DNA from 3 places in the Clostridium sp. JS66 genome. Region 1 is predicted to be linked to each of the others. Evidence: riboswitches for the same ligand, from Rfam matches in the RefSeq annotation. Region 1 holds a riboswitch; each other region holds the start of a gene.

Region 1 (5,319 bases):
TACTAAATAGAACACTAACCATATCGAAAAGAAACTTATGTGATTCTCTTCTTCTTATTTTTTTAACTGCTTTTTTATCTCTTTTAGCAGCTTGAACATCTTTTTTATTTTCATTAATAATATCTTTCATGAAAACCACTCCCCTTTTACCCATTAATATGCATTTCAAATAAGTTTAGTTACAACAAAATCATAGTAGTAGGCTTCCCCTTTTGTTTAACACTTATATTACATATGTTTTTTGTTATTTTATAATACTATTATAATATTTTTATAAATAAATGTCACTACCTTTTAAAAAGAATATTGAAAATATTTAGAATATTATCTTAAATGCAATTTTATTCATTAATATTATAGTGATTTATTATATCTTTACTATAAATTGAAGCCAATGCTTCAGTATACAAAATACCACTAAAACATTGGCTTCTTATTTTTTATATTAATTTTTGAGATTATATAAACAAGATACTTACTAGAATAATCCGCTTATTACTCCATCTTTATTAACATCAATTTTTTCAGCTGCTGGAACTTTAGGAAGTCCTGGCATTTTCATTATTGCTCCAGTTAAAGCAACAACAAAACCTGCTCCTGCTGAAACTGTTACTTGTCTTACAGTTACTTTAAAGCCTGTTGGTCTTCCAAGTTTAGTCTGATCATCAGTTAAAGAATATTGAGTTTTGGCCATACATACTGGAGTTTTACCAAATCCATTTTTCTCTAATTCATCAATTTCTTTTTCAGCTTGTGCTGTAAATACTGCATCATCAGCACCATAAATCTTTTGGGCTATAGCTCTTATTTTTTCTCTTATTGGGAGTTCTGCATCATAAGCAAATTGGAAGTTGTTTTCTTCTGTTTCTATTAATCTTATTACTTCCTTAGCAACTTCAACTCCACCTTCTCCACCTTTTGCCCAAACTTCTGATAGTTTAACATTTACTCCAAGAGCTTTACATCTATCTTCAACTAATTTTAATTCAGTTTGAGTATCGGTTGGAAATGCATTTATTACTACTACTGCTGGTAATTTAAATACCTTAGTTATATTTTCAACATGCTTTAATAAATTTGGAAGTCCTTTTTCAAGAGCTTCTAAGTTTTCATTATTTAAATCAGCTTTTGGTACTCCGCCATTGTATTTTAATGCTCTTACTGTAGCAACTATTACAACTGCATCTGGTTTGAGTCCTGCCATTCTACATTTAATGTCTAAGAATTTTTCAGCTCCAAGGTCAGCTCCGAAACCTGCCTCTGTAACTACATAATCTGCAAAATGAGTAGCCATTCTTGTAGCCATTATTGAGTTACATCCATGAGCTATATTTGCAAATGGTCCGCCATGAACAAATGCTGGTGTTCCTTCAAGAGTTTGAACTAGATTTGGTTTTAATGCATCTTTAAGCAATGCAGTCATAGCACCTTGCGCATTTATTTGTCCAGCTGTTACAGGTTCTCCAGCCCTTGTATATGCTACAACTATTCTAGCAAGTCTAGCTTTTAAGTCTTCTATATCGCTAGCTAAGCAAAATATAGCCATTATTTCTGAAGCAACAGTAATATCAAATCCATCTTCTCTTGGTACTCCGTTAACTTTTCCCCCCATACCGTCAACAACAAATCTTAATTGTCTGTCGTTCATATCAACACATCTTCTCCAAACTATTCTTCTTGGATCAATGTCTAAAGCATTTCCTTGATATATGTGATTGTCCAACATTGCTGCTAATAAATTGTTAGCTGCTCCTATTGCATGAAAATCTCCAGTAAAATGTAAGTTAATGTCTTCCATTGGAACAACTTGTGCATATCCACCACCTGCTGCTCCACCTTTTACTCCAAATACTGGTCCTAATGATGGTTCCCTTAATGCAACTATTGTATTTTTGCCTAATTTTGATAAAGCGTCAGCTACACCTATTGATGTAGTAGTTTTTCCTTCTCCTGCTGGTGTTGGATTAATTGCTGTACAAAGAATTAGCTTACCTTTTTTTCCTGGAGTTTTCTTTAATAAGTTGTAATCTACTTTAGCCTTATATTTTCCATAAAGCTCAATGTCATCTTCAGAAATACCTATTTTTTCAGCTATCTTCCTTATGTCTTGTGGTTTACACTCCTGTGCTATTTCAATGTCTGATTTAAAACCCATTTTAAATTACCCCCATCTCTAATTTTTTTATTTTTATCTCCTTTGTATTAGATATTAAGGAGATTGTTTAACTTTACATAAAATTTTTCTTTAGATTTAATTAAAGATGTCCAACAGTTAACAAAAAACGTAAAACCGCCTGGACACATTTGCCCAGGCGGTCGACATTTATACTTTATAAATCACACTCCCTGTGGTAAACTCCACTTCCGCCAGTCGTGCGACTCTTAAATTTTCAAAATAAAAATTACTGCTTCAATAAACATGTAATTGTAAATTTTATCACTGTATCTTAATATTAAATGATAATGCTAATTATGTCAATTAGTAAATATAAAAAGATTTGTATATAGTTTTCATAAAAAACATGTTGACTTTATATATCAGAGTGATATATAATAAAGACACAGTATATCACTCTGATATATAAATCAAATTTAAATAATAATTTTATGTAATAGTTGAAAAGGGGACTGAAGTTATGGAAAAGATGAATACAAATAATAATAATTCAATAATAAACAATATTTTAAACAAAGATTTTATCATTAGTGCTATTATTCCTGTTTTAATATGCTTAAGCTTTAATAAAATTAACATGACACTTAAGGGTATAATATTAGCAGGTATTTGGAGTATTGGTGTAGTGATCCTTAATTTTATTAAAGACTATGAGATTAATGCCCTTGCAGTAATTACCGCTGCTTTTTCTGGAATCGGTTTGCTAGGTACTGTAGTTTCAAATAATCCAAATTTTTATCTATTAGCACCAATAGTGAGAGATGTTTTATATGCTTTAGTCTTCTTTTTATCTGTGCTAATTAAAAAGCCATTAATTCAAGTTATAGCAGAACAAATATATCTTAAAAATGTTCCAGAAGAAGTTAAGAAAAAAAATCTTATAAATCAATTTGGGTAATTCTTACCATTGCATGGGGAATTTTAAATGTAAGCCAAGCAGTTGTTGGCGTTATATTATTGCATTATGTATCTATGAGTTCATATTTTACTATAATTACTCTTTACACTAATATTTCTACTCCATTACTTTTAGCTTTCTCAATTGCATTTCCAAAATGGTATAACAAAAGAGCTAAATAGAAGGATTTTATTAAGTTATTCTTAAACTCAGGTAGAGTTTGCTTATGAGGAATACCTCTCTCCACCTGAGTCTTAGAAGAACTTATCCAGAGACGTAGCTGCTCTTTGCTCCCACTTGGAGAAGTGGGAGTATTAGAGCAGGTAGTCATCGGATAAAGATGATAAATAAAAAAATCCCTAATGTTATTCATATTATAACTAAGGGATTTACTTTCTATTTATATAAATTATGCTTTTAACATTTGATATTCTTTATTTATTATAGTATACTTCCTATACTTTATTAAAATATTACCTCTGTTTATTACCTATTGCCGCCATGTATACTATAAATTCATTTTCTCCATCCAAATTTAACATTTGGTCAATAAGATTTTGATCATAAATTCCAATAGCACATGTTCCACATTCTACAGATTCTGCTGCTATGTAAAGATTCTGACAGAGATGCCCAGCATCAAGTAAAATCTTTTTATGGGCTGTCACATCAAATTTATATTCTGCTCTATAGGGAATACAACTCCATGCAAACAATACTGCACTCTTAGAAGCAAAATTTGGTGCAAAGGGTTGTCTAGGTGTTGCCTGATCAATTTTCATTTCCATCTCTTCTATAGTATTAATAAATACTAGTTTATGTTCTAAAGGCAAATATCTATATATTCCTTTATTCAATCCTTCAACCATATTTATTATCAAATATGTCTCAAATGTATGTGCTGCTCCACCTGAAGGTACTCTTCTTATCGTAGTCATATTGTTATTCATAACTTTTTGAATTCCTTGAGTTGCCCAGAGCAAATATGACAATTGCTCTAAACTAATGCTTTCTTCAGCATACTTTCTTATACTACGCCTATTCTCTAAACAATCAAATACATTGCTTTTTGATAATATATCTTTAGATACTTCAGGTAAATCAATTAATATTGAATCGCTATCATATTCTTTTTGAAAAGCAGGGAATGGCAGTCCCTTTTGTCTGTCTGTTTGAACTTCATCTAAAATCTGAAAATTTGCTTTTAAAAACTCCCTATTCTTTTTATATCTGTTCATACCTTGCTCCTTATTATATAAGTATAATTAAACTTTAAGAAAAACAGAAATACTACTTAAAGCACTACTGTTTTTCTTGGCTATTCTATATATTAACTTTATTTAACTGTTATATATTAGTTTAATTATCTCTTAACTATTATCACTTACTTTATTTAAGTATACTACCCTATAAAAATTATTTCTGTAACTTAGGTTACACACTAAAACATATAATAATTTTTAATTGTATTCCTAAAATTAGACTTGTATTTTTTCTAAAACATTACTTCCAAACTCTCTGCACCTGCTTATTCCCTCTTCATCTGGATTCCATAATTCTTTTATTCCTTCACTTACTATTTCGAAACCAGCCTCATTTAATTCTTCACTAATAATTTTTACTGATTCGCCACTCCAACCATAACTACCAAAAGCTGCCCCTTTTTTTCCCTTGAAATCAAGTCCTTTAATCATCTCCAATATTGCGGCTGTCGAAGATAATATTCCGTTATTTATTGTTGATGAGCCAACAAGCACCATTTTTGATTTAAATACTTCGGTAATAATATCATTTTTATCATTTTTAGATGAATTAAATATCTTTATAACAATATCCTTGTTTGAACTTTTTATTCCTTCTGCTATGGCTTCAGCCATCCTTCGTGTGCCATTCCACATTGTATCATAAATTATTGTAATCTGATTTTCTTGGTAATCCTTTGCCCATTCCATATACTTATTGACTATTTGCAGCGGATTATCCCTCCACATTATTCCGTGACTAGTGCAAATCATATTGACAGGTAAATTAAGACTTATTACCTCCTCTATTTTCTTTACAACAAATTTGCTGAATGGAGTTAAAATATTAGCATAGTATTTTATTGCCTCCTGAAATAATTCACCTTGATCAACTTTATCGTTATACATCAATTCAGAGGCATAATGCTGCCCAAAGGCATCATTGCTGAATAGAATATTTTCACCGGATAAATATGTAAACATTGAATCAGGCCAATGAAGCA
Region 2 (5,319 bases), 1.7 Mb from region 1:
AGTTACTAATAATTTTAATCTCAATATTAATTGTTGAGGCTATAATAATATATTGTGGATATAAATCATCATCTAATAGAAATGCTTTCAATATAAATAATCCTAAGAGTAATTATATAATTGTAGTTGATGTTTCTTCTAATAATTTAATAGTTTTTAAAGATGGTATTCAATTTAAAAGTTATCAAGTGGCAAGTGGAAAATATGATACTCCTTCCCCTTTGGGTACATGGAAAATAGTAAACAAGGACAATTGGGGTGATGGTTTTGGGGGCTACTGGATGGGTTTTAACGTCCCCTGGGGTAAGTATGGTATACATGGCACATTATTTCCTGGCTCCATAGGATGGAATTCATCCCATGGATGTATAAGAATGAAGAACTCAGAAGTGGCAGAATTATATAAAATTATTCCATATGGTACAACTGTCATTGTTTGGGGAGGACCTTATGGTAATTTTGGAAATTACCTCAGAACTTTAAAACCTGGAATGACAGGATCAGATGTATATCAGCTTCAATTTATGCTTCGAACAAAAGGTTACTATAATTCTAAGCCTAATGGCATTTATAATGATTATTTTAAATCTGTAGTTCATAAATTTCAGAAGGATAATTCTCTTCCTATATCTGATACTATAAGCTACAGTTTCTATTCCAAACTAGGTGTAAAATTAATTGATTAAAATATTTTGTATTCTAATACATATAAAAAATGTTTTTAAAAAAGTAGATTAAAAGCTTTTTACACTTTTAATCTACCTTTTAATTTTAAATTACATTTTTTCATGGAAGGTTCTGCTTATAACTTCTAGCTGCTGTTCTCTAGTTAATCTGTTGAAATGAACAGCATAACCTGATACTCTTATTGTAAGTGTGGGATACTTTTCTGGATTTTCCATAGCATCTATCAGCGTTTCCCTGTTTAACACATTTACATTCAAGTGAAAGGCTCCTTGTGAGAAATATCCATCCATCATGTTTGCAAGATTTACTATTCTGCTTTCTTCATCTTTTCCAAGTGCATCTGGTATTATAGAGAATGTATTTGATACTCCATCCTGACAGTAAGTTCTATATGGTATTTTTGCAACTGAGTTAAGTGATGCTAATGCTCCATTTTCATCTCTTCCATGCATTGGATTTGCTCCTGGCGCTAGTGGCTCACCTACTTTTCTTCCATCTGGTGTTGTTCCTGTTTTCTTACCATATACCACATTTGATGTTATTGTTAACACTGATAATGAATGTTCTGCATCTCTATAAGTTTTATGCTTTTTAAGCTCATTTGAAAATTTCTTAACTAACTGTACTGCTAAATCATCAACTCTATCATCATCATTTCCATACTTAGGGAAGCTTCCTTCTATTTCAAAGTCCACAGTTATTCCATCTTCATTTCTTATTGGTTTAACCTTTGCATATTTTATAGCACTTAATGAATCTGCTGCTACTGATAAGCCTGCTATTCCAAAAGCCATAAATCTTTTAACAGCTGTATCATGAAGAGCCATCTGTCCTGCTTCATAAGCATATTTATCATGCATGTAGTGAATTGTATTCATTGTATCTACATATAATTCAGCTACATATTCCATAACTTTGTTATAACTCTTAATTACCTTATTAAAGTCAAGAACTTCATCTTCCATCTTTTCTATATCTGGTACAACTTTAATCAAACTTCCATCCTTAGCTTTTTTCTTTTCGTCATATCCTCCATTTATCGCATAGAGTAATGATTTTGCAAGGTTTGCTCTTGCTCCAAAGAACTGCATTCTCTTTCCTATTTCCATAGCAGATACACAGCAAGCTATACCATAGTCATCTCCATATATTGGTCTCATTATATCATCATTTTCATACTGCAAAGAGTCTGTTTTTATGGACATTTCAGCACAATAATTTTTGAAGTTTTGTGGCAGCTTTTCTGACCATAAAACTGTCATGTTTGGTTCTGGTGCTGGTCCTAAATTAGTTAATGTGTGTAAAAATCTATAAGCTGTCTTTGTAACCAATGATTTCCCATTTACTCCAATTCCGCCTATGGATTCTGTCACCCAGTTAGGATCCCCTGCAAATAAATCATTATACTCTGGTGTTCTTAAATGTCTTACCATTCTTAATTTTATAACAAGCTGATCTATTATCTCTTGTGCTTCTGCTTCTGTTATAACCTCATTTTTTAAATCTCTTTCTATATATATATCAAGGAATGTTGTATTTCTTCCTATAGACATTGCTGCTCCATTATTTTCTTTTACTCCTGCCAAATATCCAAAGTATAAGAATTGAGCTGCTTCTACAACATTTGATGCTGGCTTTGATATATCTATGCCATAAGATGCCGCCATAGCTTTTATTTCACCTAAAGCTCTAATCTGCATTGATACTTCTTCTCTAAGTCTTATAAGTTCATCTGTAGTTGGTCCTACTAGCTCATTTAGATCTTTTTTCTTCTGTGCTGTTAAAAAGTCTATTCCATAAAGAGCTATTCTTCTGTAATCTCCTATTATTCTTCCCCTACCATAAGCATCTGGAAGTCCTGTAAGAAGTCCAACCGTTCTTGCTTTTCTTGCAGCTTCTGTATAAGCATCAAATACTCCTTGATTATGAGTTTTTCTATACTTACTAAAATAATTTTCTATATTTTCATTCATCTTAAAGCCGTATTCTTCTAAGGACTGTTCTACCATTCTCATTCCACCAAAAGGATTCATTATTCTCTTTAGTGGTGCGTCTGTTTGAAATCCTACTATAACTTCATTTTCCTTGTCCAAATAACCAGGTTTAAAATTATTTATACCTGAAATTTCATTGGTTTCAACATCTATAATTCCTTTTTTAATTTCTTCTATAATTAACTCTTCTGCTTCTTTCCAAAGCTTCTTTGTTTTTTCTGTTGGTACTTCTAAAAAGCTTTTGTCACCTTCATATGCTGTATAGTTTTTTTGTATGAATTCTCTTACGTCGATTTCCTCTGTCCATATACCTGATTTAAATCCTTGCCATTGTTTCATAATCATAAAAATGCCTCCCTACCTAATTAAAATATTTCTTTACATATCCAGGAAGCTTCAAAAAATATAAAGCCGCCTGGACAGTTTGCCCAGGCGGTCGACATTTTTCTTATAAATCACACTCCCTGTGGTAAACTCCACTTCCGCCAGTTATGTGATTCTGCTAAAAAATCTTTAATTGCATGACTTTTACATAGAATTAAATAATGATTTTTTAGTTTTTTTAAATTTAATAATATAATAGTAAACAATAATTCGTTGTTTGTCAATTTATAAATATAAAAATACTCATAAATACCTACATTATTTTTTAATTATGTCAAACTAAAAACCACTACTAATAGCATTTTAAACTTTTCTGCAGCCAAAAGTGCATGTGGTACATGTGCTGGCATTACTATAGTTTCACCCTTTTTAACGTTAAACTTCTCATCGCCTATGGTTATTTCAGATTCACCATCAAGAATATAAACCATAGCATCCCCTCCTGCCGAATGGGAGCTAATTTCTTCACCTTTATCAAATGCAAATAAAGTTACACTAAGAGCTTTTCCTTGAGCTAAAGTTCTACTTACAACTCTTCCCTCTTCATAGTCTACAAGTCCTTCAAACTCTAATGGTTTTGCAAAATCGATATTCTTTATAAAATGTTTCTCCATAATTTCTTACCTCCTAACAATATAAGTATTTCCTTATATTTAAATAGTAATACAAATTATATAATTAATCTGTACCATTAGTTACAGCATAATAAATTTCATTACAAAAAATAACAGCTAAAAGTTAGCTGTTATTTTTTACTATTTAATTGTAAATTTCATTATAATAGGTGTAGATATTTTTTGTCCTGAATCAGAAGCAACATTTGTAGTTACCACTAAATAATATACTTTACCTGATTGATAACTTTGTGCAGGTTTAACTACTAAAATATCTTTGGTCACATCAAAACTTATATCAACATCTACTCTGTTATATAATTCATCCAATACATATATATTGTCTTTATTTGCTGTAGAACTAGCTACACTTTTAGTAAACTTTAGTCTCCATGACTTATTGGGATCTATACCTGTCTTTTCTTGCCACTGTCTAGAATTATTAAAGTCTACTTCTGTATCATTAACTACTGTTACAACACAAGTATCTTTAAAGGCTCCATCATTTGATACTGCATTTATATAAACCTTACCAGGTTTTAAAGCCTTTATACTTATTCCATCGAAAGAAATTAATCCCTGTGCATCAAATTTCCAATTTATTGAGTTATCTGAAGCATTAGCTGGTAATACATTTGCAGTTAATGATGTAATTTCTCCCACTTTTAAAGTTATCTGATGTTTGTCCAATACCACAGACTTAACTGGTACATTAGTAATACTTAAATCATAATTTGTATTAGCACTTGGATACTTTGATCTATTCCAGTCATGATCTTTAGCCAATTGATCATCTGTTAAATTATAATAATCATAGCTTATTCTTCCCTGAACATCTGGCACAGGATCATCCCATGTACAATCTAATTGATACCACTTTCCATTAAGATTTACCAAATTCCAAGCATGATTTTCTACACTACTTCCATCTACCATACCAACTACAATTTTGGCTGGTACACCTGCTTTATTTAACATTTTATATGCTAAAAGTGCATATCCTTGACATACTGTAGTTCCATCATGCAATGCGTCATAAGCACTATGCTTTACAAGAGTTTCATCATAAGCAGTATTTGCAACTATGTAATCATGTATAGCCTTTTCCTTTTGATCTTGTGTCATAGAAGTTCTTATTATATTTTGAAGTATAGAATTCACCTTTTGATCTACCCAATTTTCCTGATCATATGTTAATAAATATTCTACAGTAAAATCTATATCTACATCTTGATTATATCCATGATACCTTACTTCAGAGCTTACAATAGAGTTTGCCAAATAATCATCAGATTCATCAATATAATCTAGTACTTCATTCAATATACCTTTTAAATCCGAAAAGTTTCCTGTATAATGTATGGAAAAACTTGTATTTCTATTTAAATAATTATCTTTGGCTACTTGTTTAATTTGATCTATAGTACTGCAAGAATTATTACTATATAAAAGATTAGGTTGTTTTACTTGCTGTTGTACAGATGCATTAAGAAGATTTTTATTTTTCCTGCTTATATTTCCACTATAATATTTTTCATTAATATTATTTATTTTAATATTATAATCAGAATTTTCAGTTGAACCTTTTACTCCATATGCTTGTACAAAAACGGGTGCAAAAGTAACTAAAGATATAACTA
Region 3 (5,319 bases), 2.2 Mb from region 1:
AAAAGTAATTCCAACCTTTCTGATAATAATATATTGAGAATATGGGGAAGGGATAGGTATGAAACCTCATTAAATATAGCTAAATACTTTGATTTAGATAGTTCCACAGTAACTTTTGCTTCAGGAGAAAATTTTCCAGATGCCTTATCAGGTAGTATATATGCAGCCAAATATAATGCTCCAGTTATTCTTGTAAATAGCAATATAATTAATCAAAAGAATTATATCAATACAAAGAATTATATAAATGAAGTAATATTTGGAGGAGCTGCAGTTGTTCCAGAAAGTGTTAAAATTAATTTAGCAAAATAATTTACTTGCCATAAAAGGTTATAAAAATACACTGCTTAATAATTAAAAATAAGCACTATCAACATTATATAAGTTTGATAGTGCTTTATACTTTTCCATATTAAGATTTTTATTAGTGTATAGCTTTCTTTTTATAACTCTTTCCTGATGTATCAACACTTCCTATTGTTACTAAAGCATTTTCATCAAATCCATGTACAATTGACTTTAATTTAGAAATTTCCAAACGTGATACTACCACATATATCACATCTGTAGCAACACCTTTATAACCTCCTTTTCCATTAAGTAAAGTTATTCCTCTTCCGAGCCTATCCATTATAGCTTGAGATATATCTTCATGTTTGCTAGAAATAATAAATACAGCCTTTGACTCATCTATACCTTCAACTATAATATCTATAAGTTTAATTGCTATGAAATATGCAATAAGGGAATACATTGCCCTATCCCATCCAAAAACAAAACCTGCTGAAGTTAATATAAAAAAATTGAAAAACAATACTATTTGTCCTACTGAAAAAGTTAACCTTTTATCTAAAATTATTGCAACTATTTCAGCTCCATCAGTAGAACCTCCACTTTTTATTATTATTCCTATTCCTAATCCTGCTATTATTCCACCAAAAACTGAAGCTAAAAGAACATCTTGAGTTATACCTGGAATTGGCTTGAAGATAGATATTCCAATAGAGTAGCATACTACAGAAAATAAAGTTGATATGGTAAATGTTTTTCCAATTTGCTTATATCCAATAACAAAAAACGGTATATTAAGTATGAACGTAAGAATACCAAGAGGTATATTAGTAAAATGACTTATCATAATTGATATTCCAACTATTCCACCATCTATAATATTATTGGGAATTAAAAATATCTCTAACCCAATAGAATACAAAATTGCACCTAAAATAATCAATAAAACCTTAGTGGTTTTCGAATAAATATTCATATATTTTTTTATCATGAAATTCCCCCTTAACTCTTTTGACTTTTTCACAGTCACTTAAACAAATATGTAAAATTTCTAACTTATTTTACATATCATATATTAATATTATATCAAAAATTACTATGACGCACAATTTTCAATGGTTAACATTAAAAATAACTTTACAATACTTCTAATTAATAACAGTATTTTCTATTATTAAGAAAAAATAATAGATAAATTTAACAAAACTATTGTAAAAACGTTTTCAAAGGAATATAATAATATTAACAAATAGTAAACTTTATTAATATATTCTTTATATATTGAATAAATATACTTTAAATGCAATTATTGATTAATATTAAAGCTATACTTTTATTTAAATCATAGTGTGGAGGTGTGTATATTATGGTAAGTTTGAATTTTTTAAATGAAGAAGCAATGGATAAAAATGAAGAGATAACTGAAATAATAAGCAACCCTGAAAATCACTATAGCCTTGAAGAAAAACAAGCAAAGGATGATAACAGTGATTTTTCAATACTCTATATTATATTTTCGGCTCTTCCAATGATTATATTATTAATTTTATTTAGTTTATAATAAAATTTTAATTCATGTTTGACTTAGGAATTCATATAAGTTATACTTTAGTTAGTAATCATGTAACTGGCGGAAATGGAATTAACCATAAGGAGCATGATTTAAAAAAGTTATCGACCGCCTGGGTAGAATATATTATTTTACCCAGGCGTTTTTTGCTTTATTTTATTTTTTGGAGGTTGAATTTATGAAAAATCAAGAAATTGTACTTAAGTATGGATGTAATCCACATCAAAAGCCGGCAAAAATTTATGCTCAAAATAAAACACTGCCTTTTAAAATATTAAATGGTAATCCTGGTTACATTAATTTTATGGATGCCTTCAATTCATGGCAATTAGTTAAAGAATTGAAAATAGCTACAGGACTTCCTGCTGCTGCTTCCTTTAAACACGTAAGTCCTGCTGGTGCTGCCGTAGGTGTTCCATTAAGTGATACATTGAAGAAATCCTATTTTGTATCAGATATTGACTTATCTCCTGTAGCTTGTGCTTATGCACGTGCTAGAGGTGCAGATAGAATGTCCTCTTTTGGTGATTGGGTTGCTATAAGTGATATAGTAGATCTTCCTACAGCACAAATTTTAAGTAAATCTGTTTCAGATGGCATAATTGCATTAGGATATACTGATGAAGCTTTAAAACTTTTAATGAAAAAGAAAAAAGGAAACTATTGTATCATTCAAATGGACTGGGATTATGAACCTTATGAAATAGAAAAAAGACAAATATATGGAATAACCTTTGAACAAAAAAGAAATAATGTGATAATAAAAGAAGATATGCTTAATAATGTAGTTACTATTAATAAAAATATTAGTGATGAAGCTAAACGTGATTTACTTATTTCCATGATTACTCTAAAATATACTCAATCCAATTCTGTTTGCTTTGTTTTAGATGGTCAAGTAATTGGTGTTGGTGCAGGACAGCAATCCCGTATACATTGTACTAGACTTGCTGCATCTAAAGCAGATATATGGTTTTTAAGACAACATCCAGCTGTTCTTAATCTTCCCTTTAAAGAAGATGTTTCAAGACCAAATAGAGACAATGTTATAGATCAATATCTTAGAGATGATATTACTTCTATGGAATTAAAAGAATGGAAAAATATATTACAAGAAATACCAGATAGATTAACAAAAGAAGAAAAAAGCGCCTGGCTTTCAAATTTAACTGGAGTTTCTTTAGGTTCAGATGCATTTTTCCCATTTAGGGATAATGTAGATAGAGCATCTCAAAGTGGAGTTAAATACATTGTACAGCCTGGAGGATCATTAAGAGATAATTTAGTAATAGAAGCCTGTGACGAGTACAACATAGCTATGTCATTCTCTGGGACAAGATTATTTCACCATTAAAAATACATAATATATAAAATAGGTTGTACCAAATGGCACAACCTATTTTATATATTTTATACATCACGTGATGCTAAATGTTTCTGTTTTTTCTTTTCATATGATCCATATATTAACAAACCAATTATACTAAAGATTACTGGACCTGCAAGCATCCATATTGTGTCTTTTATTTTTCCATGTACTGCTGGTTCTATTATTGTAAAGAAATTTGCAAAACCTATAGTAAATGTAACTACTACAGTAGCAACAAGTACCCAAGTACGATTTTTAAAAACTTCAAAAGGTTTTTTAATACTTTCTTTTTTCTTAAAAGCAATAAATGCAGCTGACAAGAACATATATGGAAGAGTCATTGCTACGTTAGTCATTTCTATTAATATTGCAAAGAATTTAGATGCTGCATCTCCTCCAAAAGAAACTAGTAATATAAATACCATTACAAATATACATTGGATCCACATAGCATTTTTAGGCATTCCATCTTTAATTTCAGCCATTTTTCCTGGCCATAATTCTTTTGGTGTACCTTCTATTAATTGTTTCAATGGCGCATAACATAATGTGAAGAATGCTCCTGTTAATGCTAAGAACATAGACAATCCCATGTATCTAGCCATCCAAGCTCCCATTGTTAATGCACCAGCCTGGCTAAGTCCAAAACCTTTTCCTAACTGATATCCTAAATTTTGCATTACCACATAAGCAACATTACCCATGTGAACACCTTTTACTGACAATACTTCTTGCCAATTAGTAAATATACCACATAAAAATATACCTAAAGAATATCCTATAGCAATAATTATTGCTGCTATGGTAACACCTTTTGGAAATGTTACTTCTGCATTTTCAGTTTCATCTACTAATCCTCCAACCGCTTCTATTCCACCATAAGCAAATAATGCGAATACTAAAAATGATAATATACTAATTGTACTTTGATAAGATGGATTTGGTGATTGTGTAAAAGCAGCTGATGCCGCAACTGGTTGAGCTAAATGCCCACCATTTAATACTAAAACGGCTACTGCACCTATTAATAGTACAATATTAAGTAATGCTACTGCAGTACCTCCCACTGATGTTACTTTCGTTATTTTTTCCAATCCTTTAGAAGCTGTTATAGTTACAACTAAAATCCAACATACACCTAATAATCCCAATGTTTGAGTGGAACTCAATCCTAAAAGTGACCAAGTTGCAGTCTTATCGCTTCCAAATATGGCATTTGAAAGTGGTATCCATATTGAAGAAGATATATTAACCATCCAAATTACATAGGAAGCATACCACATGAATGTGCCTATAAAAGCATATTTAGGTCCAACGGACTTATCCATCCATGAATAAATTCCTCCTTTTTCACTTTTAAATGCTGCTCCATATTCTGCCATCATAAATGCATAAGGAATAAAGAAGGTTATTGCAGATAAAATATACCATGGTATTGCACTATAACCCATTAAATAAAATGATCTAGGTATGTTAGCAAATCCAAATACTGATGTAAAAATCATTAATATAAGTGCTACTAATGTCATCTTTTTTTTATTAGCTGATTCCATTTTTTCTCCCCCTTAATTTTTTACATTTTTTCATATAATTCAATTATTTTAAGTACTACCTCTACAGCTTTTTCCATAGAATATATAGGAATATATTCAAATTTTCCATGAAAATTGTGTCCGCCTGTAAATATATTTGGTGTAGGAAGTCCCTTAAATGATAGCATAGCTCCATCAGTACCACCTCTTATAGGCTGAACTTTAGGAACAACATTTACTTCTTTCATTGCTTGAAAAGCAATATCAACAACATGCTTTACAGGTTCAATCTTTTCTTTCATATTTCTGTATTGATCTTTTATTTCAATTTCAACTGTATTTTCACCATATTTTTCATTCAATTTTTTCACAACACTAGTCATAAATTCTTTTCTTTTTTCAAAATTTTTCTCATCAAAGTCTCTTATTATATATTGAAGTTTTGTTTCTTCTACTCCACCATTAAGTGTAACTATGTGGTAAAAGCCTTCATATCCTTCTGTTGTTGCTGGTGTTTCATTTTCTGGAAGCATGCTCATAAATTCTCCAGCAATAAG

The links. Region 1 has a riboswitch for ZMP and ZTP ahead of Q6H37_RS05145 (formate--tetrahydrofolate ligase). Riboswitches for the same ligand answer to the same signal wherever they lie in the genome.
Region 2: linked by a shared signal. The riboswitch ahead of pflB (formate C-acetyltransferase) and the one ahead of Q6H37_RS05145 (formate--tetrahydrofolate ligase) in region 1 are both predicted to bind ZMP and ZTP.
Region 3: linked by a shared signal. The riboswitch ahead of Q6H37_RS15485 (phosphoribosylaminoimidazolecarboxamide formyltransferase) and the one ahead of Q6H37_RS05145 (formate--tetrahydrofolate ligase) in region 1 are both predicted to bind ZMP and ZTP.

The regions. Positions count from the first base shown of each region.
Region 1 covers NZ_CP131467.1:1,096,219-1,101,537, reverse strand. The annotation lists gene Q6H37_RS05150 (hypothetical protein) at 1-130, opposite strand, end outside; gene Q6H37_RS05145 (formate--tetrahydrofolate ligase) at 479-2,155, opposite strand; ZMP/ZTP riboswitch at 2,300-2,385, opposite strand; gene Q6H37_RS05140 (VC0807 family protein) at 2,637-3,074, shown strand; gene Q6H37_RS05135 (SagB/ThcOx family dehydrogenase) at 3,548-4,312, opposite strand; gene Q6H37_RS05130 (anaerobic nitric oxide reductase flavorubredoxin) at 4,553-5,319, opposite strand, start outside.
Region 2 covers NZ_CP131467.1:5,711,599-5,716,917, forward strand. The annotation lists gene Q6H37_RS26495 (L,D-transpeptidase family protein) at 1-686, shown strand, start outside; gene pflB (formate C-acetyltransferase) at 777-3,023, opposite strand; ZMP/ZTP riboswitch at 3,101-3,184, opposite strand; gene Q6H37_RS26505 (cupin domain-containing protein) at 3,335-3,679, opposite strand; gene Q6H37_RS26510 (transglutaminase domain-containing protein) at 3,821-5,319, opposite strand, start outside.
Region 3 covers NZ_CP131467.1:3,325,628-3,330,946, forward strand. The annotation lists gene Q6H37_RS15470 (cell wall-binding repeat-containing protein) at 1-312, shown strand, start outside; gene Q6H37_RS15475 (YitT family protein) at 425-1,282, opposite strand; gene Q6H37_RS15480 (hypothetical protein) at 1,658-1,852, shown strand; ZMP/ZTP riboswitch at 1,905-1,986, shown strand; gene Q6H37_RS15485 (phosphoribosylaminoimidazolecarboxamide formyltransferase) at 2,040-3,215, shown strand; gene yjeM (glutamate/gamma-aminobutyrate family transporter YjeM) at 3,272-4,783, opposite strand; gene pepT (peptidase T) at 4,804-5,319, opposite strand, start outside.